DNA from 2 places in the Pseudoalteromonas sp. C12FD-1 genome. Region 1 is predicted to be linked to the other one. Evidence: predicted binding sites of a transcription regulator. Region 1 holds the regulator's gene; the other holds the start of a gene.
The links. Region 1 encodes LexA, which represses DNA repair genes until DNA is damaged. Its sites were predicted from a motif close to TACTGTATNNNNATACAGTA; they were not measured.

Region 1 (16,249 bases):
TTCGAATTTTAATCATAAGATTTTTTTTTCCATGTGTCAATTTTGGGTGCAATCGCTTTAGCACTATTGAGAGATGTTTTGAAACGACTATAGCTATTTGTTAAATCATAAGTTCAGGTTTAACTCGTATGGAGGCATTCAACGTTAGCTGTGTTATACACCTATAATCTATTAAATTTCCTTTATCAATGAGAAACCGTTAATCTACTTCATTAAATATTTTTTGGAACTAGCTATGAAATTATTAACGGCAGCAACCTTATTACTTGCCTCATCAGCAGCTTTTGCGCGCCCAGCGCCTTTGGTGTCTATACCTACACATGATGCGTTTTTTAATAATATTGCAGCGCATTGTGGTAAAGCGTTTGAGGGCAAAGTAAGCGTAGATAACGCAAAAGGCCCTAGCTCATTTGAAAATAAAAAATTAATCATGCATGTACGTAAATGTACAGGTAGTGAGCTGCAAGTCCCATTTCATGTGGGAGATGATGCATCACGTACGTGGATCATTACTAAAACGGGCAGTGGTTTGAGCTTAAAGCACGATCATCGCCATAAAGATGGCAGCGACGATGCTTCAACTATGTATGGCGGTCACACCCTTGATGCGGGTTTTGCACAAATGCAGTCGTTTCCAGCCGATCAATACTCTAAAGAGTTATTTGTAGCACAAGGTATTGCACAGTCGGCAGGTAATACATGGCAAATGTATATTTATCCTGAGGTGTTTACTTATAGGCTAATTCGCCAAGGGCGCGAGTTTAAGGTGGATTTTGATTTAACTAAACCAATTACTCCACCCGCTGCGCCGTGGGGCTACGAAAAATAAACTATTTTTATTTTTTCTCGGGTGCGTCACATTGTAGTAAAACGTTTAATGGTGGTTGATAAGCGCGTGGTTTAGTAGGAAAACGTTCGTACTCTTGCACGCCTTCAAGCACTTTTAACATAAAGGTTCTGCCGCGGCATAATCTGTCTGCGTGGCGCAGTAAAAACATACTTTGATTAGCAAAGTGTTTGTAATCGTCTGATTGTATTTCTATTTTATAGTTGTCTTCACCAATTTTGGTTTGGTAGTAATGCACTTTGTTATCAAAGTCGTATGACTTTTCTTTTTCGCCCACTTCTGCAAAGGCGCTCCCTATACCAGAAAAGGCTAGCAATGCAGCGCCAACAACTAAATGCGGTGTGTATAAGCCTTTCATAAAAATGTATCCTTTAATTTGCGAACTTAATACCCATTAATAAAATATTAAGCACGATGTATTTAAGTTAAGTCTAACACCCAAAAAGAGAATATGTGATGTTCAAACAAATAAAACAACTGTTTGCCGCTTTTGACGAGCAACAGCCAAGCATAGAGCAGCATGACTTAAAAACAGCGGTTGCTGCACTGCTTATAGAAGTAATGCGTGCTGATACAAAGCTTGACCATAATGAACAACACACCCTGACTGTAACCTTAAAAAAATACTTTAATTTAACAGATTCAGAAGTTGAAGAGCTCACGACCAATGCTGCAAGCAGTTTAGATGGGGCTATTGATTACTTTCAGTTTTCTAAGCAGATTAACGATCACTGCAGTGCGGCACAGCGCATTGAAATAATTGAGCTATTATGGCGATTGGCGTATGCTGATGGAGAGATAGATCCCCAAGAAGAGTATGTAATACGTAAAGTGGCTGGACTTTTATATGTAGCGCACACCGATTTTATCGCTGCTAAATTAGCAGCGATAAAGTCGTAAAAATTAGCTTAATTTACTAGCAACAGAAATGAGCTGCTGCGTTAATACGCTAACTTTTTCTGCAGTGGCTGGATCAGTGATTTTTCCATCTTCGTCAAATACTGTGAATGCTGATGGGATAGCGAGCTGATCGGCAAGTACTAACGAGCCAATACCACTTAAAATATCGCGTACATGGTTTAAGCCGCGCAGGCCACCAAGCCCACCAGGTGATGTAGCAAATAACGCCACTACTTTATTGCGAAATGCAGGCACAGCGCCTTGCTCAGTACGTGATGCCCAATCAATTGCATTTTTAAGCGCCGCAGTAATTGAGCCGTTGTACTCAGGGCTTGCCAGTAAGATACCATCAGCAGCGCGTAACTTATCTTTTAAAAGCTGGGCGTCGGCTGGTGTGCCTTGCGCTTCAATATCCTCGCTAAATAACGGCAAATTTAACTCGGCGAGTGTAATTATTTCTACTTCGGCACCGGTTTGCATAGCAAAGCGCGCTGCTTCGTTAATTAGTTTTTGATTAAAGCTTTGTGTACGCAAGCTACCCGCGAGCGCAATAATTTTTGGTGCTGACATGATACTGGCCTTTTAAAGTTTTTGATGACGTAACTAATGTAGCAAATTTTTGCTTGTAGAAAACCCGAATAAACGCAACACTTATGTGCGTATATGCACATTAATAGAAGGCGGGTAGCATGGCAATAAAGTTTGATGATTGGCAAGATGTAAAAGTAGCGTTTGAAGTTGCAAAGCTTGGTACGCTAACGGCTGCCGCTGAGGTTTTAAATGTGCACCACAGCACAGTACTTCGACGTATTAATAGCCTTGAAAAAAACTTAGATACACGTTTATTTCATCGCCATGCCCGGGGTTATAAAGTAACTGAAATAGGCGCTAAATTATTTACTGCAGCACAAACTATAGATTCATCACTTGAGCAATTACATAACGATATTGCCGCTGCCGACAGTACGTTACGCGGAAGCTTATTACTTACCACAGTAAGTGGGTTTATGGATGTACTGGGCGATGTTTGCGAAAAGTTTCAGGCTTTACACCCTCAAGTACAGCTAGAAGTTATTTTAGAACAAAAGCGGTTAAGGCTAGATCATGGGCAAGCACATATTGCAGTGCGCGCAGGGCCAAGGCCAGATGAAGGGGATTATATAGCTCAGCATTTAGCTAAACTTACATCGAGCTTGTACGCCAATAAACGCTACATTAATAAGTATGGTATGCCTAAAACATTGAGTGACTTACAGCATCATAACTTTGTATCGGGTGTAGCGGGCTTTAATGCACGCGTTCCTTATTTTGAGTGGGCCGATAAACATATTCCGGCGCAGCAAATAAAGTTACGGGTTTCAGAAACCTCCGAAGCAACACGGGCCATAATTAAAGGCTTAGGTATAGGCGGTTTACAACATGGGGTAGCAGCCCAATATAATGATTTAGTGCCTATTTTACATAGTGAACTGAGTTGGCCCACCGATGTTTGGCTTGTAACACACCATTTAGTGCATCGCACCGCGAAAGTACAAGCATTTGCAGGCTTATTAAAAGCGCACTTTAATAAGCCTCAAACCCTTAAATAGTTTTTTTAACCTCAATACCTAAACGCTTAGCAAGGCGTACAAGGTTTGCTCTATCGAGTTCCAGCACTCGCGCAGTTGCTGCCCAGTTATAATTATGCTGTTTTAGTTGCTCGGTTATAACTGTAAATTGTAAAGATTCAACGGCCTGCTTTAATGGCTGGTTATAGCTAGTGTGAATGGTGTTTTGCGTGTTAACTTGCACTGTATTATTTAGCTGTGGGGTTAAATCGCAGTGCTCGCTTGTAATCGTAACTATAGGGTTTTGCCATTGGCTTTGCTTAGCCTTTAATGCGCTGCGGCTAATAACATGTTCAAGCTCGCGTACATTACCAGGCCAATTGTATTGGTTGAGCAATGCTTGCGCTTCAGTGCTTAGCTTTAATTGTTTAATACCTAATTTACGGGCTGTTTGCTCAATAAAATAACCAGCAAGTAGGGTTATGTCGTGCTCACGTTTATTAAGTGGCGGCACGGTAATAGGGTAAACACTTAGTCGGTGGTATAAGTCGGCTCTGAATCGACCTTGCGCTACCTCATGTTTTAAATCACGATTAGTAGCTGCTATTACCCTTACATCCACATACTTTGGCGTGTCTTCTCCTACTGTTTGTATTTCACCGCTTTGCAACACACGCAATAATTTGCTTTGCATAGCCAATGGTAGCTCGCCAATTTCGTCTAAAAATAACGTGCCGCCGTCAGCTAGCTGAAACTTACCTTGGCGAGCATTTTGTGCGCCAGTAAAAGAGCCTTTGGCATGGCCAAAAAACTCACTCTCTGCAAGGTTTTCGGGAAGCGATGCACAATTTAAATGAATGAGTGGCTGCTCTTTACGTGCAGAATTTAAGTGAATATTACGCGCTACTAGCTCTTTTCCTACGCCCGTCTCTCCTAAAACCAATACACTAAAGTTAGAGGCTGCAACAAGTTTTATTTCATTTTTAAGCGTTTGCATAAGTGGGCTTTGGCCAATTATTTCACCGCCATCTCGAGTAAGTGCATCTTGCGTTAGTGCTTGCACAAGTGCACTTGAGTGCTGCGCATGGTGTTTGTAATGGGCAAGCTCTAGGGCTGTTTTAAAATGTGCACTGCACAGGGTTTGCAAGGTGTTTAGTGTATCTGCGTTGATACTGTTAAACGCATGTGCGTTAAGACTATCGAACGTAAGTACGCCTAGTAAAGTGCTTTTATCATAAAGGGGTAAGCCTAAACAGGCATGTACGGGAATATCGCCTGTTCTAGCTAGTAGTAGGCCGTCGTATGGGTCGGGCAGGGGGCAGTCGTGTGCAAACTGTAATGCGTGGCTTGCACTACAAATGGCCGCTAATCGTGGGTGCTCTGCTATTTTAAAGCGCCTACCAAGGCTGTCGGGCATCAGACCTTTAATGGCTAAGGGTTTAAGTTTCTCGCCCTGCACGACAAGTAATGCACTGGCATCACTAGGTATTACACGCTCAACCGTTGCCAGTAATTGATCAAAGCTGTGCTCGTGCAGGGTGCTTTGGGCAAGCTCTAAAGCTACTTGGGTGAGGTTGAATTGTTGGTTCATGTCAAAATGACCTATATGTGTTTTTATGATTTAAAATAGAATAGGTCATAAGGACTCATTTTGTAAAGTGATTATATTTAACTTACTGAATAGTAATGTTTTATTTTGTTGGCACAGTATGTGTAATAGCTAAGTAACGTTAATGGTTACTGAGGTGGTTATGAATACACTTACGCTAAAAAATGTAAACAACAATGTTGAGTTGGGCTCATTTTTTGAATCGCTTTTATTTACTGCTAATGCCGTACTAGGGTTGAGCGCTGTTTGTATGGTTGTGAGCATTTTAATTAGCTACCCCTATGCAGAGTACTTTTCGATGCAGGTACAAATATCAGCGCATATTGGCACTATTGTAGTGGCAGCTATTTTGAAAGTTAGTTATGTACTGCGTTGTGTTGCTCAGCATGGTTTAGGGCAGGAAGTACGCTAATGCGCCCACTAAACTTAACAGAGCCAGTGCCGGCGCGCATAGCTATTTATCAAGTAACTAAATGGCCGTTATGGATGCTTGCATTTAGACCTTACTTTTTAGCAGGCGGTTTGCTGGCATTTTTATCTATAGGTTATTGGTTACTTATTTTAACAGGCCATGCTAATTGGCATTTAACAATACCAGCTACACTTTGGCACGCACACGAAATGCTGTTTGGCTTTACGGGGGTTGTTGTCGTGGGCTTTTTACTTACGGCAGCGCAAACATGGACGGGCATACCGAGTATAAGTGGCAAAGCACTTATGCTACTTACTTTAATATGGGTAAGTGCTCGTTTAGCTTTTTTTATTGTGCTGCCCGATGTTGGCAATATTAATTTATTGGCTGTTATTGTGTTGCAGCTAGCATGGTGGGTAGGTGCAATTACTGCGCTGGCTAATATGCTATTAAAAGCACGCAGTAAAAATAACTATCAATTTTTAGCTATTTTAAGTGTGTTGTGCGCCCTCAATACACTTTATTTACTACTTGTTTTAAATAACAACATGAAGCTTGCTTTGGCTGTGGTTGACACCGCGGTACTCGTGATTAGCTTACTGGTTGGTATTGTTGCAGCAAGGGTACTCCCCTTTTTTACTGCTAAAGGTTTATTGCTTAGCGAGCAAGTACGCACTCCTAAAATTGATAAAGCACTGCTGTATTTATCAATACTGGCAATTACTTTGTTTTTTATCAGCAAGTTATTTTTAAGCTCAATTAGTCCTGCATTAATTGTTGCAATAGTTGCTGCGCTTCACTTAATTCGAGCAAAGCTTTGGTGGAATGCAAAAGTGCTAAAAGTCTCTTTATTATGGTCTTTGCATTTTTCTTATTTTGCGTTAGGTGTTGGCTTAATGATGATTGCATTTAGCTTTTACACAAACGTAATACCCTTCAAAGATGCGCTCCACTTTATCACTATTGGCACAATAGGGATGATGATTTTAGCCATGATGACCCGTGTATCGCTTGGTCATACAGGGCGTACGCTTAGCACCCCTAAGTATATATCTGTTGCTTTTGCTCTTGTGCTGGTGGCAGCTATTACTCGCTCAATACTTCCCTTAATCATTGGGTCACACTTTGCTTGGCAGATAAGTGCTTTGCTGTGGTTAGTGGCTTTTTTATTATTTTTAATTTACTGCACACCTATCTTAACACGGCGTCGTGTTGATGGGCGTCGTGGTTAGTTTACCTATAGGAATACATTATGTTATCTGATAAAACCATTGAGATTGTTAAAAGCACCGTTCCGTTATTAGCGCAAGCCGGCACGGTTGTTACCGATCATTTTTATAAGCGTTTGTTTAGCCATAACCCAGAGCTTAAAAATATTTTTAATATGGCGAATCAAAGCTCTGGGCGTCAGCAATTTGCTTTGTTTAACGCCTTAGCGGCATATGCCCAAAATATTGATAACTTAGCGGTGTTAAAAGAGGCATTAGCGCGCATTAATCATAAGCACACCAGTTTAAATATTTTACCAGAGCACTATCCCATTGTTGGTGCTCATTTAATTGGCACCTTAAAAGAGTTAATACCAGAGCAGTTTACGCCGGATGTAGAATACGCTTGGCGTGAAGCTTACGCTTTGCTTGCCGATATTTGTATTACCGAAGAGGCAGCATTGTATGAGCATAGTAAAAACACTCTGGGTGGTTGGGCGGGTACTCGTCAATTTGAAATAACCAATAAGCAGATTGAATCTGAGCTAGTAACAAGCTTTACACTCACACCTGTAGATGGCAAAGCGGTTATTACTCATAAACCTGGTCAATATTTAGGCATAAAAGTTAAACCAGAGGGCGTTGAATATGAAGAAATTCGCCAGTATTCTATTTCGCAAAAAAGTAACGGTACAAACTACCGTATTAGCGTTAAAAAAGAGCTACAACCAAAGCCTGGCATGGTGTCTAATTATTTACACTCACTAGCTCAAGGTGACATAGTTGAGCTATACCCGCCTGCAGGAGATTTCTTTTTACGAAATAGTACTCAACCTACGGTACTTATTTCAGCAGGTGTTGGACAAACGCCCATGCTTGCGATGCTCGAAACGCTATTAAGTGATAACTCTAATCAAGACATTATGTATTTACATGCGTGCGAAAATACTCAGCAACACTCGTTTTCACAGTATTTAAATGAATTAAGTACGGGTTATAACTGTTTGCAAACTATGACGTGGTTTAATCAAAGTACTGAAGGGGCTGATTTTACAGGATTAATGGACTTAACAGCCATAAAAGCACAGTTACCTCTTACAAATGGCAATTTTTACTTATGTGGCCCGGCTGGGTTTATGGCGTTTGTGAAAAGCCAGTTACTGGCGCTAGGCGTTAAAAACGAGCATATTTATTACGAAGTGTTTGGCCCGCATCAAGACTTATAAACCAAGTGAAAAATGATAAAGACACACAGCATTAATGCTGTGTGTCTTTTTAATAGTATTTTATTGCGCTTTACAACTTACGTTTTTAAGTTCAATAGCCATATCTTTTTTAGGATAATAAAGCACGCACTGCTCGCCGATTATTTGTAAAACAAATTTTTCAGACTTTATATTATGCGCGCCCATTATGGGCATGCCATTTGGATCTTTATTTGTACCATGGCTTAGTAACAGTTCGCTGCGTTTAGTAAAAACGGTGTCGGCAAGTGTAACTAGTGTGCCGCCCTTCGCTTTTATAATCGCTTGCTGCAGTGTGGCTATAACGCCTGGGTTTACCTCGGTAAGTAGCGCAGGCTTAGCAGTGGCATTACTCATACTGTTACAGCCTCCAATAAACAATAAGGTTAATACTGCCACGAGCTTTGTCATTACTTGTCCTTATTTAACGTAGGCCAGGTTAAGTCCATATTGCCACGGTTAAAGTCATTAGGTGCGTTTAAAGGTAATAGTTGCTTGCTATCGCCAGCAGCGCTTTGTATTTGCGTTTTAATGCCCGCAGAAGCGGTGCTAACAGGGCATGTGCCGTTATTATCTATATGATAAAGCGCAGTAGAGAGTATTCCTTCGCTTGGGTCGCCTAACGGGCTGTCAAAGTCATCACTAACTACACAACCTTTTACATCAGCATCAAACTGCGGTGAAGCGGTAGGCGTAAAGCCTGCTGCATATTCACCAAACCCTTTACTGTTAATACCGCTAAATTGAATGGTGTAATAAGTGGTGCCGCAGTTATGCGTAGGGGTAAAACCGTATGGTTTACCGCAGGTTGTGTCGCCAATGAGTACAACTTCTGCGTCTATACCTTTTAAACCGTTAATAAAAGCTTCTGATGCCGAACAAGTACCCGATGTACTAAGTACATACACTTTAGATAGGTTTAAATCGGGGAGGCTTTCACCAGTGCTAAAAAAGGTTGAGTAATCAATTTCTTCATCTATAAACGGAAAAGGCGATTCTACCGGTTGTTTATCGTTTTGCTGGGTTTGGTAATAAATACGATTTTGAATGTTGGCACTGCCTGCCACCATGTAAGCCAGCTGCGAAGAAAGCGCTAATAAACCGCCTCCATTGTATCTAAAGTCGATAACAAGCTCTTCTACATTATCGGTTTTAAATTTATTAACCGCAGCTATTAAGCCTTCTTGGGCAATGCCTATATGGCTATTAAACTGCATGTACCCTACGCTAGTACCATTTGCTGTGGTAATGGTTTTTATGTTTTGTACCGGCGTTTGCTCTATGTTACCAGCGGTGACGTTAAAGGTTTTTTCAGCGCCATCGTTACTGCGCACAACGATGGTGTGCGAGTCACCATTAGTTGGGCTAAATAAACCTTCGTTTAGGGTATCTATACCTGCTTGAGTATTGGTGTTTATACTTACGCCATCAACTTCAAGTACGGTATCACCTCGTTGAAAGCCAATTTGGCTTGCTGGTGAGTCATCCTCCAGGTAAGCAACACGCAAAATTCTATCGGCTGAGTCGCCTATAAATGCCCAATTTATGCCATAACCTGAGGTAACACCCGATTGTGCTTCTTGAAAGAAGTCCTCAGAAGGCTCAGAAAAATGAAAGTTATCTTTTTTAGCACCTGAGTCGGTTAGTTCTTCGGTTTTTAGCTGCGCAAAGTACTCCGCTACAGTATTGAATGACTCAGGGTCGTTATCGGCAATTTCATCATACCAAAGGTAGGTTTCGTCACTCCACGAGCGAAGCCAAAGCTTTTCGTAAAGTGCTGAGCCTGCTTGGTCTGGGTAAGGCTCATTATTATTAAACGGGTCGTTGCCAGTGCGGGGTGTTTCGCAAAAGTTTTTTAACTCATCCGATGGCTCAAATACACCTGCCGTCCATGTTGGGGCTGTGCTTGTAGGAGGTGTAATGACTGGGTCTGGCGTTTCATTCATGCTGCTACCGCCGCCACAACCAGCAAGCGTTAGACCTGAAAGTGCAGCAATAATAGCGAGTGATGCTTTATTATTTTTAAACATACAAAACTACTTTTTGTAAATAAGTTGTTTAAAATACTACAACACCCGCTTATTTATTCAACGTATTTGGCCCTGATTTATGTAAATGAGTGTACAAACCTGGCTTTTTTAGAGCTTGCTTGTACTACTTTTATTCGCAAACGCTTGCCTTTGCCACGCATCAAATAGCTTTTGTTGTTTGTCTGATATTTTTAAACCGTATGTTTTTTGCATATAAGCGTAGGTGTCGGCAATGCGTTTACGGGCATAAAATGGTGGCTCTACTACGCGTTGTTTAAAGTTAACTTTTACTTCGCAGCGGCCATATTGTGTGGCGTTTTCGCTAAGCATACCAAAGCGATAATTAGAGCGGTCTGCGTTAATTTCGCCAATAGCGGGAGCTAAATTGTTTATGTCGGCTTCCATTTTTCTAAATTTGGCACTGACCTTACGGCAGTTTTTACGCCCACCGTTTTGCCAGCATTGTAGCTGATGGCCAAACTCCCACGCGGGCACTATATGCTCCCACTCTATACGCAGTGCACGTACATTAACTTTGCCAGAGGAAGTTAATGTATTACGCGGAATGTAGCCACAGTTGCTAGGATCGGGGATTAGCTTTTTACCCTGTTTTTTAATGTCGCAGCCGCAGTAAAGGCTTTTAGCGTTATCGGGTAGGGTTTTAATTAAGTGCCTTTTAGCCGTTGAAAAGCGGGTAAATTCTTCACTCGATGCAGAAAAACAAATACAACAAGCCACAAAGGCCAAAATAAATTTAAGCATATCCATCACATACGTGAACTACAGGAGGCGCTAGTCTAAAGTTTTGCTGCTAAAAGATAAACCCTGAGCAAATTTTAATCCGCAATGCTTAGTACACTCTATACTGATATAAAAAATAGCGAGGAGATGACCATGCTAGGTGCTTTTTCAATAAGTTTAACGGTTAAAGATATTAGGGCCTCTAAAGCGTTTTATGAAAAGCTGGGTTTTAGTGAGTTTGCAGGCGAGGTAGAACAAAACTGGCTAGTAATGAAAAACGGTGAGCATTTGATTGGCTTGTTCTCGGGTATGTTTGATAAAAACATGCTGACCTTCAACCCTGGTTGGGATCAGCATGCACAAACAGTTACAAACTTTAAAGATGTTGATACGCTCAGTGAATATTTTCAAAGCGCTAATATAAGCGTTGAGCCTGTGGGTGATAAAAGTTTTATTATTACCGACCCAGACGGCAACCCTATTTTGATTGACCAACACGTGTAAGCTTTTTTAGCCTAACGTTTTGTATTAATAAAATGATACCGCACAAACAAAATAGCACGCTGGTGGCTGCAAAGCTGATAAGTAACGGGTTGTTAAAATCTTCTCGCTCGTCGTAATCCATTATGTGCAGCATCCAAAAAAAGTCGAAAATGCGCCATAATGTGCTGCGAACGGTAATAACTTTGCCGTTAATTGCATTTAAATATAGCGTAGTATTAAAGGTGTCGTTAAATTGTACTTGCCACACATTTGTTTTGTATCCCACTTCTCGAGGGCCTTGTTTTAAAAGCGTTGTGCTAATTGGCTTAGCGTCGATGAGTAAATGAGCTTGCGCATTAGCGGTGATTTGTATTTTAGTGGGCGGCTGAAAGGGGCGGCCCGTTAAACCACTAAAGCTTTGCTGCTCGGTGCTGTTAATAACAGTAATAAGCGGAGTAGTTAAAAAGTGCTCAAATATTATTTGAGTGGGGTTAGCCACTTGTGACGTAATATTATCGAGTGATGTAAGGTAGTCTGCTTGTGTAAATGGGTTTGTAAGTGTGCGCTTGGCAAGGTGCTTACCATGCACGTATTCAAGTGGTATCGCGCTCATTACTAAGCCACCTAAAAGCCAAGCTAAAATTTGTAAGGCAAGTAAAAAGCCTAGCCACTTATGTAGTTTTCGAGCGCGCTTAAATAGTTGTTTTCTCATTTTGTGCTTCTTATTATTTTTAGCGTTAGTGTATTACAGCAGTCCATGCTTTTACTGCGGCATTTTGTCGCAGTTATTCATAAGCTTACTCTAACTTTATAAAAATAATAAAAAGGAGCGATAAAAATCAGAGAGGCTGCGTTTAATTCTCTCGCAGGGCGTTTATTAGCTCTTGTTTGCTCATTTTAGAGCGGCCACTAATGCCTACCTCTTTTGCTTTATCGTATAACTGTTTTTTTGTACGTTGCTCATAATTTGAGGCTTTACCGCCTTTTACAGCTGTTTTATGAGTATTACTATTAGCAATACGTGCGGCTTTTTGTTTGCTCATGCCTTCATCGCGAAGCGCATCGTACTGATCGTCGTTTTTAATTTGCGGGCCATGATCTACCATAACTTCTCTCCTGAGCGTTTAATTACACAGTGTGTGTATAACTTTCATACATAAACGGTAAAATTAAGCGTAACTAGCCTAACCCGTTTTATAAGGCAAATTAGGTGCCAATGGCGTTTAAACAGGCATTTTCTATTAATAAAGCCATGTTTACCGCTTAGTTGATTTGGTATAAAAGTAAAACTGCGTTAAAGTTTGCGATGAAACTATAAGAGGGTAAAAAGCAGACAATGTCGGAAATTCAATTTTTAAATGTAGATCTAGAGCTTGAGTCTAAACAAGATATTAGCGCCCTAGTGGCAGACTTAAAGAAAAACGCGATGGTTTTACATTATGACAAAGACGAATATCGTCAACTTGCGCGTATTGAAGCCTCAGGTGACATAACCACGCCAGATAAAGCTATTAACCACTTGTGCGAGCTTATTGAGTCGTGTTCTCGTAACGCGCTCAAGCAATGGCTAAGCTGCTCTCGCAGAACCTTTGATATTGGTTTTGAGTCTGGTACGTCACCAAAATGTTTTAATCAGGCGCTGCATGCAGACACGTTATTACGTATATCTGCAATTGGCGCGGGTATGGAAATAACAATTTACCCTATCGAAAAGTAAGCTATTACTTTCGCTCAACCACTGCTGCGGTCATTTTTGATACGCAGCAAAGCTCGTTGCGGCTATTGGTTATTTTTATTTCCCATACAGAACTGCGCTTACCAATATGAAATGCACGAGCCGTTGCTGTTAACGTCCCATTGCGTGACGCTTTTAAATGGCTTGCACTAATTTCCTGCCCTACACAGTAAAACTTTGTAAAATCAACAACAAAATTAGCAGCATAACTAGCAACTGTTTCGGCAAGTACTACATTAGCGCCGCCGTGTACCATTCCCATTGGGTTATGATGCTCAGGTATTGCGGGCATAGTCGCAACTAGGTAATCTTCCCCTATCTCGGTTATTTCTATCCCCATGGTTTTCATTAAAGTACCTTGGCCGTTTATACCTTCATCTAACTGTTTGCAAAGCGCTAATGTGATGGGTTGATACCAAATACTCATAACTACTCCTTTGAATTAAAACCTTGTTTATAGCATTTTATATATGCAATTTTAATAATTACCTAAAATGTACACATGTGTATTTGGTTTAGCTAATTAAAGCGCAATTTAAATTTGCGATTTTTATTTAACTGTATATACTCACAGTTAAATGTACTGTATGGAAAACCAGTTGTATGCGACCATTAACGAAACGCCAAGCTCAAATACTCGAACTAATAAAAGTTTTTATTAAAGACACTGGTATGCCTCCTACACGTGCCGAAATTGCACAAACATTAGGTTTTAAAAGTGCCAATGCCGCAGAAGAGCACTTAAAAGCGCTTGCCAAAAAAGGCGTTATTAAAATGAAGCCAGGCGCAAGCCGCGGTATTCAATTAGTTGAAGAAGAAGAGCCAGAGCAACTAGGTCTGCCATTAATAGGCCGAGTTGCAGCAGGTTCGCCTATTTTGGCGCAAGAACATGTTGAGAGTCACTGTAAAATAGACCCACTTATGTTTAAACCCGCCGCAGACTTTTTACTGCGTGTAAACGGTATGAGTATGAAAGATATAGGTATTATGGATGGCGACTTACTTGCCGTACACCGTACTCAAACAGCAGAAAACGGCCAAGTTGTGGTTGCACGAGTAGATGAAGATGTAACTGTAAAACGCTTAGAAAAAGCAGGCCGAAAAGTATTATTACACGCCGAAAACGAAGAGTTTACCCCTATAGAAGTAGACCTTGAAAACGAATCTTTTAATATTGAAGGTTTAGCTGTTGGCGTAATAAGAAATGCTGACTGGATGTAATTTTAACTATTTTTAAGTCACTTTTTATAAATGCGCACTGTTAAGTGTGCATTTTTGTTTTAAAAAAGACCTTCCACTACCTCAAAGCGGCCTAAAATTATTTAGCCTGTAAACTTTTTTTCACTCATACTTTTATCTTCCTAAGCGTGTTACATCCCTTAATTTTGCTCGTATCTTGGCTGTTAAATAACAATTTAATACTTCGTAATTTAATCAATTTTAAAATATCACTTGATTGTTTTTTATACTAAAACTTGCTTGTTGTACGTTTTTTAGCTAATCATTAATGTGCTGGACTAACAATAACTCACAGCTTTTTAGTTATGAGAACACACAATATACACAAACCTTTTGTTGTCCTAGCGATACCAATTAAAAATAAGATTGGTTAAAAAATAAAAATAACGAATTGGCGTTTAAGCCGTATGCCTCTTCGCTTTGCATTCGCAATAGCATCAAAGGAGCCGTCACATGGGTAAACTGACCTCTACCTTGTGGCTTGTGTTGATTATGTTCCCGCAGCAAGTGCTGGCTAATAGCCAATACAATATGCGCAAGGGCGTAACCGATATAAGTAATAATGTATATCAGCTACACATGACCATATTTTTAATATGTTGTGTGATTGGGGTGATAGTGTTCGCAATAATGTTTTGGGCACTGATTCATCACCGTAAATCTAAAGGGGCAGTCCCTGCCCAATTTCATGAAAGTACCAAAGTAGAAATTCTTTGGACTGCCATTCCGTTTGTTATTTTAATTGCCATGGCAATCCCTGCCACTAAAACCCTCATAGCAATGGAGGATGCCAGTAAGGCCGACTTAACCATTAAAATTACAGGGTCACAGTGGAAGTGGCATTATGAATATATGGGCGAAGACGTAGAGTTTTACTCTATTTTATCTACCCCTCAAGACGAAATAGCCAACCTTGCTAATAAAAACCCTAATTACTTACTTGAGGTTGATAAACCTTTAGTGCTGCCAATTAATCAAAAGGTGCGTTTTTTAATGACCTCAGATGACGTTATCCACTCTTGGTGGGTCCCTGATTTTGCCGTTAAAAAAGATGCCAATCCGGGGTTTATCAACGAAACGTGGACCAACATTAACGAAGAAGGTATTTACCGAGGACAGTGTGCAGAGCTGTGCGGTAAAGATCATGGTTTTATGCCCGTGGTGGTTGAAGCTAAGTCGCAAGAGGACTTTAACGCATGGCTTGCAGATGCTAAGCAAGCTAAGCAAAAAGCGGCATTAGCCGATGCTGCTTTGCTTGATCAAACGTTGCCTAAAGAAGAGTTAATGACTTTAGGCGAGCAAGTGTATATGGCAAGTTGCGCTGCGTGTCATCAACCAACAGGAATGGGATTACCGGGCGTGTTTCCTGCGTTAAAAGGCAATCCAATTGTTTTAGGTGATATAAAAGATCATATAGATGTTGTGATCCATGGTCGTCCAGGGACTGCAATGCAGGCATTTGCTAAACAGTTATCAATAAAGCAGCTTGCGGCAGTAATTACCTACAAGCGTAATGCGTGGGGTAATGATACGGGTGATGTCATCCAACCTAGTGAAATTCAGGCAGCACTTGATGCGGAGGCGAACTAATGAGTAGCATAGTAGAACAACCTAACGCCAATGACGCTCACCACGGTCATCACCCAGCCAAAGGTTTTAAACGTTGGTTATACACAACAAACCATAAAGATATTGGCAGCATGTACTTAATTTTTTCGCTGACTATGTTTTTAATTGGCGGTGCAATGGCCATGGTTATTCGGGCTGAGTTATTTCAGCCAGGATTACAATTGGTAGACCCACACTTTTTTAACCAGATGACCACAGTACACGGTTTAATTATGGTGTTTGGTGCTGTAATGCCGGCCTTTACGGGGCTTGCTAACTGGATGGTACCGCTCATGATTGGCGCGCCAGATATGGCACTGCCCAGAATGAACAACTGGAGCTTTTGGATTTTACCTTTCGCTTTTTTAATTTTATTGGCCTCGTTATTAATGCCTGGAGGTGGCCCCGCATTTGGCTGGACGTTCTATGCGCCGCTTTCAACAACGTACAGTAACGACAACACTGCAATGTTTGTGTTTGCAGTGCACATTATGGGGATTAGCTCAATTATGGGCGCAATAAACGTTATTGTGACCATCGTTAATTTACGTGCCCCAGGCATGACATGGATGAAGCTACCATTATTTGTTTGGACATGGCTAATAACCGCATTTTTATTAATTGCTGTTATGCCTGTATTGGCCGG
Region 2 (16,249 bases), on a different contig from region 1:
AACAGCTTAACTAAGCACTACAAAGGCCTGCAAGATAGATGGTCATACGCACGCAACGTAAGTCAACTCTATATATTAGACACTCACAGTGGCTTAACCAAAGCACTGAGCCAAGGACCTATCTCACATAACTTTGAAGATGCAAACACAAATCGTGGCAAGGTTTTAATGAGCCGACAAGCGATGGTTATGCAAGCCACCACCCACCCAGAGACCGAACTGCTGGAGCTTGATTTAAAATCAAATAAAATAACCTCTTTTGGTAAATTTAAAACCTTTAATCATGCAAAGTACGCCAATAAAGATGTATACGTTGTTGCGGGCCCAGATTTTAAAAATGGTGCAGGCCGCGCCCTTCCAAAAGAGATGTTAGCTAATAATTACGACGGCCAATTATACTTACTTAGCGATAACGGTAAAAACGTAAAAGCGCTGAGTAAGCAGTTTGACCCCGCTATAGGTGAATTACATGTGCTTGATAACGGCGATGCGCTTATAAAAGTAACCGAGCAAGATACCCAACCTTTGTATTTATATGACTTAAGTAAACAGCGCTTTAAAAAACTTAATACAGGCCTAGATATCGTCGAGCAGTTTAGCTACTCGCACGAGAGAAACCCGCAAGTACTACTAAGCGGTACCACAGCATCTACGCCACAGCAGCTTAAACGCTTAAATATAAGTAAAAACAAAACAGATCTAATCTGGGATTCTAAGCCGCTTGCCTACGCTAATACGCAAATTCCGACCCTTGAAGAGTTTAATTTTACAAATAAAGACGGCGTAGAAATAACAGGACGTGTATACCTACCTACTAATTTAGATAAAACTAAAAAACACCCTGCGCTTGTCTATTACTACGGCGGCACTTCACCGGTTACTCGTGGCTTTACAGGTCGCTACCCATTTAACTTATGGGCAGAAAATGGCTATATTGTTTATGTATTACAGCCCACAGGAGCAACAGGGTTTGGGCAAAATTTCTCTGCACAGCACGTTAATGCCTGGGGTGACTATACCGCTAACGATATAATGCAAGGTACCCAAGCATTTTTGAAAAAGTACGATTTTGTTGATAGCAAAAAAGTAGGTAATTTAGGCGCCTCTTATGGTGGCTTTATGACCATGCTGCTGGCAACAAAAACCGACATGTTCAGTGCATCAATTGCGCATGCGGGTATTTCTAACTTAACCTCATATTGGGGCGAAGGTTGGTGGGGTTACTTATACTCAGGCGAAGCCTCTAAAAATAGCTTCCCGTGGAATAACGCTAAACTGTACAGCGATCATAGCCCTGTATTTCATGCCGATAAAGTAACGACTCCTTTGTTACTTTTACATGGCGATAGCGATACCAATGTACCTGTTGGTGAAAGCTTAACCATGTATACAGCTTTAAAACTACTAAACAAAGACGTAGAGCTTATTGAATACAAAGGCGCTAACCATCAAATTTTTGCTCGTGACAAACGCTTTGACTGGTGGAACACCATGCTTGCTTATTTTGATAAACACCTAAAAGGCGAACCACAATGGTGGGATGCTATGTACTCAGATAAGTAACACAGCGCTCAGCACATTTTTACTAAGTGTGCTGAGCTTCATGCTATCAACAGGTGCTTTGTATGACCCCTTTTATATTTGAAACATAAAGTTACCGAAAAGTTACAGACCCCCCTTCTCAGCATTAAACGATTGGTGCTACCATACAGAGCTATAAATATACAAAAATAAGTCCTATGGCAATTAACGTTTTATTGGTTGAAGACGACGAGCTACTCGTTAAGCGCATCCAAAATCACTTTACAGACACCGAATTTTCGATAGAAATAGACCCCACAGGTGCTGATGCCCTAAACATAGTTAGGCAACGCGTAAACCTGCGCAATGCTATTTCTCTTGCCATTATTGATATTGTATTACCCAAGCGTGATGGATTGCAGCTTGCCAAAGAGCTCAACACTTTGACCGATATTGGCGTCATTGTTTTATCCAGCCGTGACTCACAAGCAGATCGTATTGCAGGGCTTGCCCAAGGCGCTGATGATTATATTTGCAAGCCTGTCGACTTATTAGAGCTTGAGCTGCGCATGCGTGCGCTTTATAAACGTATTGCAATTAATCAAGATGATGACGAAAGCGAAGAATTTATAGAATACGCCGACTTTAAACTTCACCCCGACAATCGCACATTAATTACCTCATCGGGTATTGAGTCGCGCTTAACCGAAGCCGAGCACAAAGTGCTAATTTGTTTAATTAGCAACGCAGGCAAAGCCACCTCGCGTGAGAAAATATCAGAAGAAATAGGTCAGCCCGATTGGAGCCCAAATGACCGCACTGTGGATGTTTTAATTGGCCGTTTGCGTAAAAAGCTATACGATGAAAAAGACCAAAAGCGTATTGTAACCGTACGTGGCAAAGGCTATATGCTCTCAATTTAGCGCATTAAAATTTTAACATCGTAAAAATACACTGAGCTTAACAGCTTAAAATAATGAAACATTATTGCGGTTCGGTATTACTTCCAGCAGCGTTTAGTTTATTTAGTTAACTGCGCTAGTAACCGCTCAAAAGCACGATAATTTAGCGCCTCTTTTAGCTCTTCTAAACTAATATGCTCTGCACCTTTTAAATCACTAATTGTACGCGCCACTTTAATGACCCTATGGTAAGAGCGCGGTGATAACGACAACTTTTCGCTAGCGCGTGCTAAAAACTGCAACTCAGCAGGCGCAAGCTCACAGTGTATATTCATTTCTTTGTTATTTAGACGCGCGTTAACCTTACTTTGGCGTTTTAACTGAATATGGTATGCAGCTTCAACCCTCTGCCTAACTTGAGCACTGCTTTCTTCAGGCTGAGTACTTTGCAGCTCAACACTGGTTAAACGTGGCAGCTCAATTTGCAAATCGATACGATCGATAAACGGGCCTGACACGCGAGATAAATAACGCATAACTTGGTCAGGCGTTGCTCGCTTATCATTATGGCATCCAGTCGGACTTGGGTTGAGTGCAGCTATTAGCTGAAACTGCGCCGGAAACTCCATTTGCCTTGCAGCACGGGAGATAACCACAGAACCGGTTTCCATAGGCTCACGCAGAGAATCAAGTACCTTACGTTCGAATTCCGGAAGCTCGTCCAAAAACAATACCCCGTTATGCGCAAGTGAAATTTCACCCGGCTTAGGGTTTGAAGAACCACCGACTAAAGCAACGGCTGAGCAAGTGTGGTGCGGGTTTCGAAACGGCCGCTGGCGCCAATTATTTAAGTCAATAGATTGGCCAATAATAGAATACAGTGCAGCCGTTGATATTGCCTCATCGTCCGACATGGTTGGCATTATCGTTGCCATACGCTGCGCTAGCATAGATTTGCCCGTACCAGGCGGGCCTAAAAAAAGTAGGTTATGGCCTCCAGCTGCAGCTATTTCTAGCACTCGCTTAGCACCGGGTTGGCCTTTAACATCACTTAAATCGAGTAAAAAGTCGGGAGACTGGGCGCAATCAGGGTATTCAATATTTAAAGGCAGCGGCTGCTGATTTAATAAATCGCCCCACACTTCTTGCAGCGAATTAACCGCTTTACGTTTAACGCCGTTCACCAAACTTGCGAGGCTATCGTTGGTAAAAGGTAAAAAGCAGCAGCGGTCTTGTTCTTTTGCTGCAAGTACAGAGGGCAAAATGGCATTTACACCACGCACTTCGCCATTAAGGGCAAGCTCTCCGTAAAACTCATATTTATGTATATCAGGGCAAACAACCTGCCCAGAGGCCACTAAAATACCTACGGCAATAGCTAAGTCAAAGCGCCCTCCATCTTTAGGTAAATCGGCAGGGGCTAAATTTACGGTGATACGTTGATCGGGAAAACCAAATTGTGAGTTTTCTAGGGCGCTACGCACCCTATCTTTTGATTCTTTAACTGAGGCCTCAGGAAGCCCTACAATATGAAAAGCTGGCAAACCATTCCCAAGGTGTACCTCTACAATAACCTCGGGGGCGTTTATACCTACTTGGGCACGAGAATAAATGCGAGCTAGCGACATTCCTTATCCTAATTAATGGTTTAATTAATTAGTTTAGTCAGAATATTTAAAAACGTGTACTGTGATTTGCCATTTAATAGCTGCAATACGAAGCAATAAGGTGGTTAGCATTGCCATTACCATGGCAAGTTCGGTCGCTAACGTAAAGTGAATACCCAAAGTATAAACTACACCGCCTGCGATACAGGTAATTGCGTATAGCTCGCCTTTTAGCAGCATAGGAATTTCGCGGGCAAGCACATCTCGGAGCATGCCACCAAAGCAACCGGTAATTACACCCATAATAATTGCGGTCATATTTGGCATACCGGCTAGTAAGGCTTTTTGAGTACCCATAACCGCAAAAAATGCTAAACCAAATGCATCGGCAATTTGTAATGTGTAATGCGGAATCGACTTTTGCTTGTTAATAAGCCGAGTGGTAATAAATACCGCAGCTAAAATAGCATAAAAAAAGCTTTGGTCGTGTAACCAAAATACCGGAACATCCAGTATAAGATCGCGAACTGTACCGCCTCCAATGGCTGTCACCGCTGCTAATACCACCACACCAAAACCATCCATTTTCTTTTCGTGTGCAACCAATGTACCCGTAATAGCAAACACGGCAATGCCAATTAAATCAAACCAGTGGTAAAGCTCAGTCATGTTTAACAACCCAAAATTATTTGTGCCGTTTTAACACAAACTATACAAAGTTTTAAGTAATAACGCATTTTTAAGGAAGTTTGTAATATTTATAGCTATTGCTTGGGGGGTAAATCTAAAAGTGCTTTTTAAGGAAAGAAATATAATTTTAGGCATAAAAAAACACACATTAAGCGTGTCGTTTCATTTTATGTATTTCAGTGGCTGCGGGAGCATGATCTTATAAAAGGTGAGCCGACGACATTTGCTGGCTAATAAAGAGCTGAGACCGACGAGCTATTCATTTCACTGAATTTTAGGCATAAAAAAACACTCATATAGAGTGTCGATTCATTCTAACTTTTTATTTCAGTGGTTGCGGGAGCCGGATTTGAACCGACGACCTTCGGGTTATGAGCCCGACGAGCTACCAGGCTGCTCCATCCCGCGCCTGAAATATGCATACTTATTTAGCGTTGCTTACATTACAACGTGGCTTCCAACTCCATAAAGGAAATTGGTTGCGGGAGCCGGATTTGAACCGACGACCTTCGGGTTATGAGCCCGACGAGCTACCAGGCTGCTCCATCCCGCGCCTGTATGTTTATAGTCTAAGAGACGGATTGTAACCGACGACCTTCGACTTCAGGTTTAAGCAGTCCGGCGAATGATTTATCATTCTGCTCCATCCCGCGCCTGTATATTTTAAGTCTATCGACTACTTAATTTAGTCTCTTAAGCTAGAGTTTTACAGTAACCAAATTTTTTAAAAATTGGTTGCGGGAGCCGGATTTGAACCGACGACCTTCGGGTTATGAGCCCGACGAGCTACCAGGCTGCTCCATCCCGCGCCTGTAATTTCTTTGAAATAGTTTCGTGTTAATAACGAGCCTGTTTCGAAGAGAGCGCTATAATATAGGAATAAACTTATATTGCAAGGCTTTAACTAGTTAATTGCGTTCAACCGAACAAAAAGCAACCAACAGGCACTATAAATAGCTATCGCTGATGCGGGCTTATCATTTTTTGAAACTCCCAATCTGGGTGCCCCATTACAATAAAGTCAGGGTTTTCAGTGCTTTCACGCTGGTTATAAGTAAGCGGGTTAAACTCTGCATCGGTAATACATCCGCCCGCCTCTTCTACAATAACTTGTGATGCGCCGGTATCCCACTCGCCTGTAGGACCAATTCGTAAAAAGCAGTCGGCTTTACCTTCGGCAACTATACACGCCTTCAAAGAACACGAACCAACAGCAATAGTGGCAAACTGCGTATTTAAATACTGACTGACCGCTTCAATTTTTTGTCTACGGCTTACTGCCAGCGTTAGGTTATCGGGTGTTGCTACCGACATTTTTGTGTCGCTACCATTTTCTCGTTTAAATGCACCCTGGTTAGCGGTAGCAAAGTAAGTAATGTCTTTTGCTGGCCAATGAATCACACCTAAAACAGGGTGGTTATTTTCAATAAGCGCAATATTAACGGCAAAATCACCACTTTCTAAAATAAACTCGCCGGTGCCATCCATCGGATCTAATAGCCAATAGCGTTGCCAGTTTTGTCTGTCAGCAAGTGCCGGAATAGGCGTTTCTTCCGACATGATAGGAATGTCGGGCGCAAGCGCTTTTAAACCAGCAACAAGCACATCATTAGACGCTAAGTCTGCTTTTGTAACAGGCGTAGAGTCTGACTTTTCTTGCTGGCCAATATCGTCTTTTTTATAAATAGCCATAATGGCATCGCCTGCACTTTGTGCAAGTTCAATACAAGGCTCTAATAATTTATTCATTTGCAGCTCCAGACGCTAAATACTTATTTAATAATAGCAAAGCGGCAACACTGCGAGCTTCGGTAAAATCGTCTTGCTCTAATAATGACTGCCAATCTGTTAATGGCCACTTAACAACCACTAAAGGTTCGGGCTCATCACCTTCTAACGTTTGCGGATATAGTTGCTTAGCAAATAAAATATGCATGGTCGCGTTAAAGTAACTTGGTGCCATTGATACTACTTTTAACGGCTCAAAAAATTCAGCACCAAAGCCCACTTCTTCTTTGAGCTCTCTGTTTGCAGCTTGTTGTGGCGTTTCGCCTGGGTCTATCAAGCCTTTAGGAAAGCCTAATTGGTAGTTGTTTGTGCCCGCGCAATACTCTCGTACCAGTAGCATTTCGTTATCTGCAGTTATTGGTACAATCATTACAGCCCCGCGGCCACCGCCACGTATGCGCTCATACTGGCGCTCTTCGTCATTAGAAAACTTAAGCTCTAACGATTCAACAGTAAATAAACGGCTTTTAGCAACTACATTGTTACTAATAATTTGAGGCGGAGTTGGGTGCTTTTTCTGTGTCATTGGCGTTATTTTGCTATCATGGCAGTTGTGCTTAATCATAAACTTTTCACAAGGAAAAGCCCATGCTAAATTGGTCAAAAATCGATACCGTTTTACTCGATATGGACGGAACATTACTCGATTTACATTTCGATAGTCACTTTTGGCTTAACGTGGTACCAGAGCAACTTGCGCTCACTCGCAATATTACCCTTGATGAAGCAAAAGCCGAAATGCACAAGCGCTATCAAGCGGTAAGTGGTCAAATACAGTGGTATTGCTTAGATTATTGGCAAGAGCAACTCAATTTGCCAATAATGGAATTAAAACGCCAAACCCAGCACTTAATAAAAGTACGCGAAGATGTGCCCCACTTTTTAACTGAGTTAAAAAAAGCAGGTAAAGAGCTAATCCTGTTAACTAACGCCCACCCAGAAAACGTCATGCTTAAATTTGAACATACCGCGATAGATAATTATTTAGATGGCGTGGTGTCGACTCATCAATACGGAGTGAGTAAAGAGCAGCAAAGTTTGTGGCATCAAGTACAAAAAGATTTAGGATTTAATAAGCAGCGCACTTTGTTTGTTGATGACAGTGTGCCAGTTTTAAATGCTGCCCGAGAATACGGCATTGAGCATTTACTTGCGGTTGCTAACCCAGATAGCCAACAACCACATAATGTAATAGCCGATTACTTAAACGTAACCGACTACCGTAAGATTATTTAACCTTTCGCTGGCTTTGTACTAAAGTCAGCTGCCTTTGCCTCTTTATGCCCACTGTATATTCCATTATATGAACTTTTAACATCCAAGTCAGTTTGCATAAAGCGTATATGGCAAAAATTCACTCTAGAATATATACGGATATCATTACAAGATTCATTTTTTATCTCAAAGGTTATAGAAGACGGGTTATTGTGGCCAAATGTAGGTGCAACATAATTAGCGCTGAAGTTAATGCTCAAACCCACTCTAGCGTAACAGGATAGTTGGCTTAGCTCCCCGCACAAAGAGTTTGGTAAACTCAAAGACTCAACAGAAGCTCCCAATATAAAATCACCTGGTTTTAATACATATCCTTCAATTGGAATTTGTATAGCTTTAAAAAAAGATTTCGTATCTGTAGATTTAGTATCAATTTCTCTATCGTGCTGTTCCATTAAAAGTATGTGGTCACTTAGCCTCAGTAAATAGCTCGCAGGTCTGAATGAGCTTTCTTTAAAACCCTCAATAACAAGCTTACCTTCAATTAGGTGTCTTTTTATACTTTCGGAACTTAATACCATTTAATACACCATTGTTACTAATTTTGAGTTACTGCCAGGAAAAGAGCTCGTACTGATTTCTTTAATAATTTCAGGTGGAATAATATAAGTTTCGTTAGAATTAGATTTGAGTATAGAACATGCCTGATAATCAAGCACATAATGCTTATTTTGCTTCTCATATAAAGTAAGAGCTTTAAGCTCTATATCATCTAATGACCAGCGATTTATGATTGTTGGTTTATCAAAACCAACATGATATTGAGGGGCGCCTTTTTTTACATATAACAGAAGGTCTGCTTTAGTTAAAAAAGCAGCTTCTGCAGCAAGTGAATCACTACTAATACAACCTGAATCAGGCTTAATAAAAAAACATCTAGCATCCGTTGTAGATAAGTATTTTTCTATTTGATTGACAGGTACTTCATTTGAATAAACGTTTATAGAAAATGAGTTTAAATATGATATTGCGATACCATTTAATATCGAAATTATGCCTTTCCCAACTTCATCTACATAACTATCCATGGCTAGGTTTTTAACTAAATCAGTAAAAAGAAAAGCTCCTATGCCACCGCAAACAAATATGAACTTTGTTGATGGGTTGTTTGTAATAATAACTGGTAAATCTTTGAATACATCAGGAGCGATATGCATATTTCTATACCCCCACCATGGCACATCAATTTCGGTACTAGCCTCAGAAATAGCACCGCCTCCGGTTAGTCTTATAACAACGGTTTTCATTTCAACCAACCCATGGCATTAAAAATCTTGCAAGCACCATCAGTTAATTCTTCTTTTATTGTTTGAAGTTCATTCAAAGAAACCCACTTAATACTTTTAACTTCGGCACCAAGCTTTAAACTATTCTCATCTATGATTTCATAAGAATTAAAAACATGCCAATCATGGATCTCACCACCATGACCACATTTGTCTGTTAAGTCATCAATATGACAAATATAACTTAAGCTATTTATGCTCAGCCCAATCTCTTCATTGACCTCTCTCTCCACAGCATCAGCGAGCGTATTATCTTGATACTCTACATGTCCTGCAACAAGGCTATACTTTCCTTCATAAAATTCTTTAGCTTTTTCAATTAGAAGGATTTTATTATCATTCGTAAAAATAGCAGCGACTGTTATATGTTTAATTTTATTGTTTATTTCTAATTCCCTGATGCCGCTACCCGTTAATTGTTTAAAGTTTTCTTCTGCACAAAGCTCTTCATTTGTAAAATTACTCAAATTAGTTATCGCTTTATAAGCAATACCTATTCTATTTTGTAAAAATTTTAGTCTAGCACGTGCTTCTTGATCACCACTAAATGCATGAATATCTGTTGCATAATTAGATAAATCATCTGTTTTTATGCCCCTTGATATTAGCCATTCAGCTAACTCTAATAATGCCTGCTTTTCTGCCTGTTCTATTGGCTGGTTCAATAATTCAATGCATTGAACTTCATTACCACCTTTAAAGTTTTTAACAGCATCACTTAGAGTATGTATCACTTCTGAATCAGTGCTCGCAATACGGAATCGATATAAATTATTAGCAAACTTTAATGGACCAGGTTGTAATTCAACAAACTTATTTTCTATTAAACGAACTTTACAACCGGGATAGCTTTTTTTATATAAATAAACAGACGTTTTACAATAGCTTTCTTGATTATCTTTAATGTCTTTAAAAGAGCGCAACACCCTAAATACACGGCGGATAATATCCATCTCTACATGTGCTTTTTTATTACTAGCTTTTACAAACTGATCTGGCAATGCACCAACAGGGACTTCATATTCTTTCATTAATTCCAAGATTGCTAAGTCTGTTTTAACATTTGGACTGCAAATATAGAAATCTATATCTACTTTAGTAGTGCTTGTTTGATAAGCTTTTAAATCTTTTAAAATATCGTGAGATAATTGCGAAGTGGTTGAGAAAATTGATATTTTTATTTCGCCCCCTTCACCGCATAGCTCTCTAACCTTATTAGTGAAGAGGTTATTATCAGTATTTTCATTACTTAAACCGCTATCCACTATGAGTTGTTCTTCAAACTTGGAAAGTAAACTATCTAAATCAGCTGGCTTAATAATTCGTGACAGGGACTCTTTAAGAATTAGCCTTTTATAAAACGACTCTTGTAGAGCTTTAGTAAAAAGTTCCTTAAAATCCTCTGAAGTAAGGTAGCTACAATCTATAAAATTTTGATTGTCATTAACAAGTAGAATAAATATGGCGGCTTCGAAACTTGAAAGCTTTTGAATTACAGTTTTATCTATTTTTTTATTAAAGGAAGATAGAGGAAAAACAAACTCCTCTTTTAACCAGAAGGCATAATCAGCCAATGAGTCATAATTAATAGATTCTTTTATTATTTTTCTTTTTTTAAATACATAAAATAACCTTTTCAGGCCAAGGAATGTAAGATCGAGATCATTTTTTCCCATAAAAAAATACACTTCAACAATTATAAGACTTGCAATACCTCCTAAAGCTCCAATAGCAATATTTTTATTGAGAATATAAAGTATTAACAAAATTAAGAGTGCTGAAATTACGGCAATAATATGTCGAATCATTTAGTAAATCCTTTTAACTAAGTTGCTATGTGGCGTGAATATACACGCCACCTAAGAAGTTTACTTCACGCCAGTATGACCAAAGCCACCAGTTCCACGATCTGTTGCTTCAAACTCATCGACAAGTACAAAATCAGCTTTAAGTACTGGTATAAACATCAATTGAGCAATTCTATCACCAGAGTTTATTGAGAATTCATCATTACCTCTATTCCATACTGAAATGAATAACTCGCCTTGGTAATCTGAATCGATTAATCCGACTAAATTACCCAGTACAATCCCATGTTTATGACCTAAACCTGAGCGAGGCAAAATAGTAGCAGCCATTCCAGTATCCTGCATATTTAAAGCAATACCAGTAGGAATTAATTTCGTCTCACCCGGTAAAACTTGTAATATGTCATCAATACAGGCCCTAAGATCTATAGCAGCAGAGCCATCTGTAGCATACTCAGGTATAGGAATTTCAGTACCAACTTTAGGATTGACAATTTTTAATTCAACTTTTTTCATTTTAAACTTTCTACTCTAAATAAATTTATAAAAATAATACAGATAATATAACTTAACGACCAGCCGAAAACTCATGCCATGAGTTGATCAAGTCAACAAAGTCTTCAAAGCCACAGCCACTGCTTAAGCCATTTTCTTCAAGCATTAAGTCATCATCTTGATAGGCGACTAAATCTTCGCTGTCTTGGTGTAGAGCATGCGCTTCAAATAAGGCTTCGTCTTTAGAGAGTATTAAGTCTATCTCTTGGCCTTTTAACGTTATTGGCTCGTAGCTTGTCTTTACCGAGCTAATAAGTGCTTGTACCATCGCGACTTTTTCTTTGCCAATTTCTTCGTTTAACCAGCGGCCAATTAGGGCATGCTCGCTGCTTATTTTAATGCGCAGCCCGCTAATAGGGTCACGTATAAATTGATATTCCATAATTTTTACTTTTAAAACGCTAATGCACTAATTATACCCATAAATAACGTTAAACTGTGCCCCTAAAACGCAAAATAGCGCCCATTGGCGCTATTTAAGTAGGCAACATAGAGGCTAACTTCGCGATCTAAAACGTGCAGCATCTATAATCGACCATAAGTAAATAATAGGCACAAGTACAAAGCCTACCAATACATAAATAAGTGCGTAACTAATTATAATAGCTAGCGCAAAAAAGATAGCGGCTAAAATTCGCCCTTGTACTAATTGCCCTAAACCAGGAAAAAATATATTACACAATGCAGCAATTACATTACCGCCAGAACCTTGATCTGCCATACTCACCTCTGTAGTTAATTAATTTTAAATTTTAGTTATTTACTTACTATCACACTTTATGCCAATTTATTAAAGCTTAAAAATCAGTTAGTTAAATTAGTACTAAATAACTGTTTTAGTATTTTTTACTAAATATAGGTCAATTTGATTATTTTTATTATTAATTTTAGTCACTTATAAACTAGCCAACTGATTGGTTTTAGAGGCAATTTTATAATAGCTGTTCATAAAAACAGTATTTTATTTAGCCTAACAAAAACACCTGTTATACTGCCCTCATTATTGATTGAAAAGGCGTAACGATGGACGTTTCTGAATTACTCGATGGCTTAAATGACAAACAACGCGATGCCGTTGCAGCCCCACTACAAAACATGCTGGTATTAGCAGGTGCTGGTTCGGGTAAAACACGTGTTTTAGTTCATCGTATCGCGTGGTTAATGCAGGTTGAGCAAGCCTCTGCTTATAGTATTTTTGCGGTTACCTTTACTAATAAAGCTGCTAAAGAAATGCGCACTCGTGTTGAAGAAACTCTAAAAGCTCCCGTGGGAGGCATGTGGATTGGTACATTCCATGGTTTATCACACCGTATTTTGCGCGCTCATCACCGTGAAGCAAACCTACCAGAAGCCTTTCAAATTTTAGACTCTGACGATCAGCTAAGAATGATCAAGCGCTTATTAAAATCAATGAATATTGATGATAAAAAGTGGCCCGCCAAGCAATTTGGCTGGTACATCAGCGCTAAAAAAGATGAAGCCCTGCGCCCTAAAGATATTCAAGCCTACGATATAAATGAGCAAATGATGCTGCGTGTATATGCCGCCTATCAAGAGGCGTGTGACCGTGCAGGTTTAGTTGATTTTGCAGAAATACTGTTACGTAGCTACGAAGTTCTTAAAAATAACTCTACGCTACTTCGCCATTACCAGCAGCGCTTTGCCCACATGCTGGTAGACGAGTTCCAAGATACCAATACCATTCAATACGCATGGTTAAAGCTACTTGCTGGTGATACACAAAGCATTATGATTGTAGGCGACGATGACCAAAGTATTTACGGTTGGCGCGGCGCTAAAATAGAAAACATTAAACGCTTTTTAACTGACTTTGACGCCGAAACTATTCGTCTTGAGCAAAACTACCGCTCAACCGCAACCATTCTAAAAGCATCTAATGCGCTAATTAAAAACAACTCAGAGCGCATGGGTAAAAGCTTATGGACCGATGGTAACGAAGGCGAGCCTATATCAATTTATGCCGCCTTTAACGAGTTAGACGAAGCCCGCTTTGTAAGCAGTAAGCTACGCAGCTGGTTAAATGCCGGCAATGCGTTGCAAGACGCCGCTATTTTATACCGTAGTAACGCGCAATCTCGTGTACTTGAGGAAGCAATGCTACAAGAAGGCTTAAAATACCGCATTTACGGTGGTATGCGATTCTTCGAGCGCCAAGAAATTAAAGACGCGCTCTCGTACTTACGCTTAGTAGGTAATCGCCAAGACGACGCTGCATTTGAGCGTGTTATTAACACCCCTGCGCGTGGTATTGGTGATAAAACACTTAGCCATATACGCGACTGTGCGCGTGCTGAGTCGCTGCCTCTTTGGTACGCAGCCAAAGCAATTGTTGAACAACAACACTTATCTGGCCGTGCGGCAAGCGCTGTAACAAAGTTTGTAGAATTGGTAGAGCACATAGAAGATAAAATTAGCGACCTTACACTGCAAGAGCAAGCCAAATACACTATTCAAACCTCTGGTTTAATGGCCATGTATCAAGCTGAAAAAGGCGAAAAAGGCCGCGCTCGCGTAGAAAACTTAGAAGAGCTTATCAGTGCCTGCGATCAGTACGAGCTCCCCGAAGAAGAAGAGTTTAGCTCACCACTGCAAGGCTTTTTAGCCTACACCTCACTTGAGTCAGGCGAAGGCCAAGCCGATGAGCATGAAGACGCAGTACAAATGATGACTCTTCACTCAGCTAAGGGCTTAGAGTTTCCGCTTGTGTTTATGGTGGGCGTTGAAGAAGGCATGTTCCCATCACAGCAAAGTAATGAAGAATCGGGGCGCTTAGAGGAAGAACGCCGCCTTTGTTATGTGGGTATGACCCGTGCCATGGACAAACTTTACATAAGCCATGCCGAAAGCCGCCGTTTATACGGACAAGAAAAGTACCACAGCCCATCGCGGTTTTTACGCGAAATACCTGAAGATTGCGTAGAAGAAATTCGCATTAAAACCCAGGTATCACGCCCGCCTGCTGCGGGGCGTTTTAGTGCCTCAGTAAGCCATGCTGTATTCGAAGAAAGTGGTTTTAACTTAGGCCAACGTGTACTACACGCTAAATTTGGTATAGGCACCGTGCTTAATTACGAAGGCAGCGGCGCACAATCGCGTGTGCAAGTAAACTTTGACGACCTTGGCAGCAAATGGTTAGTAACCGCATATGCACGACTTCAAGCTGTATAAGCACTGTGTTGAGCAATTAACGCAGCAACTAACTGACGCAAAGCATCGTCAGTTAGTGCTTATCACAGGCCAACCCACTTGGTGCTATGAGCTATTAAACGCGTTAACACGTTCGGATGATGTAAAACTACTTTCAAGCAGCCTTGCCAATGCAAGTTGGCCTGAGCATACTCATCAACTACTTGGGCAAGAGTTTCCTCATGCCGTGTATGATGGCTTTAGTGGCATTTACCCCGATAAACTCGCCGCATTAGCCGGCACCGTAAAAGCCGGCGGGCTTTTATTTTTATTACTGCCTGATTTACAACGTTTAGCCTCATGGCAAGACCCTGCGCTGCAAAACGTGCAGTCTTATGGGTGTAGTAATCAGCAAAGCTATTTTAATTTACGTTTTTCTCGCCTTTTACAAACGCTACCTGCCATACACTTTGATGAACACACTGACTTTAAACAGCCGCCGCTCAAAAGCAGTGTAACAAATAAAATTGAGTATCAGGCGCAGCAGCAATGCGTTGAGCAAATAATTAAGGTGGCCACAGGGCGTGCGAACAGGCCTTTAATTATTAATGCCGACAGAGGGCGAGGAAAATCAGCCGCGCTAGGTCTTGCAGCCGCAGCATTACATGATAAAAAAATCATTGTATGCGCAACACAATTTAGAGCCACCCATAGCTGTTTTAAGCATTTAGCTAAAACCTTGCAGGTTGAATACAAGGCTCAGCAAAAACATTTAGCTAATTTACGGTACATGGCGCCCGACGCACTGCTTAATCAGTTGCCGCAATGTGATTTATTACTGGTCGATGAAGCCGCCGCAATCCCTGTTCCCCTATTATTAGCCATGCTAAAGCACTACCCGCGTATAGTCTTTGCAAGCACCTTGGTAGGTTATGAGGGTAATGGCCGAGGCTATACCATTCGCTTTACTCAACATATTAAAGCAAATTACAAAGCGGCAAAAATTGTAAACTTAGAAGAGCCTTTACGTTTTGCCAAGGGCGACCCTCTTGAGCAGCATGTACGCACACTCTTTGCTTTAGATGCACAATATAACGAATACCCGCCCGCTTTAAATAGCATTGAGCATGTTGAGGTCACCCAACAGCAACTCGTTGACAATGAGCCTTTACTGCAGCAAATAGTTGCACTGCTGGCACTTGCCCATTACCAAAGCAGTGTTAACGATTTACGCCAATTACTTGATGCCCCAGCGCAAAGGCTGTTTATTAGCAGATGCAACATGCATGTTGTGGGTGTATGTTTAATAGCAATTGAAGGCGGTATGGATGCAGAGCTAGCTAAGCAAGTAATCAGTGGTGAGCGGCGCCCACAAGGGCATTTAATGGCGCAATCGCTCGCGCAATTAAGCGCACAGCCAAGCTATTTAACAAAACAAAGCGCACGCGTTATTCGTATAGCTGTTGCACCTAATCTGCACCAACAAGGCGTAGGTAAAGCATTGCTAGCGCATTGCCAGCATCAGCTAACACCCACCTGTAGTTATATAGGTGCAAGTTTTGGGGCTACAGCAGGGCTTTTACGTTTTTGGCAATCTCAGGACTTTAGTGCTGTAAAGCTAGGTTATCAGCGAGATAAAAGCACCGGTGAGCACTCAGCCCTTGTTGTTA

Region 2: a site for LexA is predicted at 12,372-12,391, ahead of uvrD (DNA helicase II). Genes of this name have one in related genera too.

The regions. Positions count from the first base shown of each region.
Region 1 is NZ_JBBEVD010000070.1:21,959-38,207, forward strand. It holds gene WDB87_RS11855 (hypothetical protein) at 236-829, shown strand; gene WDB87_RS11860 (hypothetical protein) at 837-1,205, opposite strand; gene WDB87_RS11865 (tellurite resistance TerB family protein) at 1,304-1,747, shown strand; gene WDB87_RS11870 (NADPH-dependent FMN reductase) at 1,751-2,317, opposite strand; gene WDB87_RS11875 (LysR family transcriptional regulator) at 2,437-3,336, shown strand; gene norR (nitric oxide reductase transcriptional regulator NorR) at 3,329-4,885, opposite strand; gene WDB87_RS11885 (hypothetical protein) at 5,046-5,315, shown strand; gene WDB87_RS11890 (NnrS family protein) at 5,315-6,547, shown strand; gene hmpA (NO-inducible flavohemoprotein) at 6,568-7,749, shown strand; gene WDB87_RS11900 (hypothetical protein) at 7,810-8,178, opposite strand; gene WDB87_RS11905 (S41 family peptidase) at 8,178-9,797, opposite strand; gene WDB87_RS11910 (endonuclease) at 9,906-10,565, opposite strand; gene WDB87_RS11915 (VOC family protein) at 10,692-11,042, shown strand; gene WDB87_RS11920 (hypothetical protein) at 11,017-11,733, opposite strand; gene WDB87_RS11925 (DUF7218 family protein) at 11,876-12,127, opposite strand; gene WDB87_RS11930 (hypothetical protein) at 12,358-12,738, shown strand; gene WDB87_RS11935 (PaaI family thioesterase) at 12,743-13,183, opposite strand; gene lexA (transcriptional repressor LexA) at 13,360-13,977, shown strand; gene coxB (cytochrome c oxidase subunit II) at 14,449-15,585, shown strand; gene ctaD (cytochrome c oxidase subunit I) at 15,585-16,249, shown strand, end outside.
Region 2 is NZ_JBBEVD010000048.1:3,111-19,359, reverse strand. It holds gene WDB87_RS05445 (alpha/beta hydrolase family protein) at 1-1,563, shown strand, start outside; gene WDB87_RS05440 (response regulator transcription factor) at 1,740-2,444, shown strand; gene WDB87_RS05435 (YifB family Mg chelatase-like AAA ATPase) at 2,543-4,051, opposite strand; gene WDB87_RS05430 (trimeric intracellular cation channel family protein) at 4,085-4,699, opposite strand; tRNA gene WDB87_RS05425 (tRNA-Met) at 5,052-5,128, opposite strand; tRNA gene WDB87_RS05420 (tRNA-Met) at 5,197-5,273, opposite strand; tRNA gene WDB87_RS05415 (tRNA-Met) at 5,453-5,529, opposite strand; gene cysQ (3'(2'),5'-bisphosphate nucleotidase CysQ) at 5,678-6,469, opposite strand; gene nudE (ADP compounds hydrolase NudE) at 6,462-7,034, opposite strand; gene yrfG (GMP/IMP nucleotidase) at 7,097-7,744, shown strand; gene WDB87_RS05395 (dCTP deaminase) at 7,741-8,304, opposite strand; gene WDB87_RS05390 (hypothetical protein) at 8,305-9,030, opposite strand; gene WDB87_RS05385 (NUDIX hydrolase) at 9,027-10,877, opposite strand; gene dut (dUTP diphosphatase) at 10,938-11,393, opposite strand; gene WDB87_RS05375 (YacL family protein) at 11,446-11,814, opposite strand; gene WDB87_RS05370 (hypothetical protein) at 11,929-12,153, opposite strand; gene uvrD (DNA helicase II) at 12,456-14,621, shown strand; gene WDB87_RS05360 (GNAT family N-acetyltransferase) at 14,599-16,249, shown strand, end outside.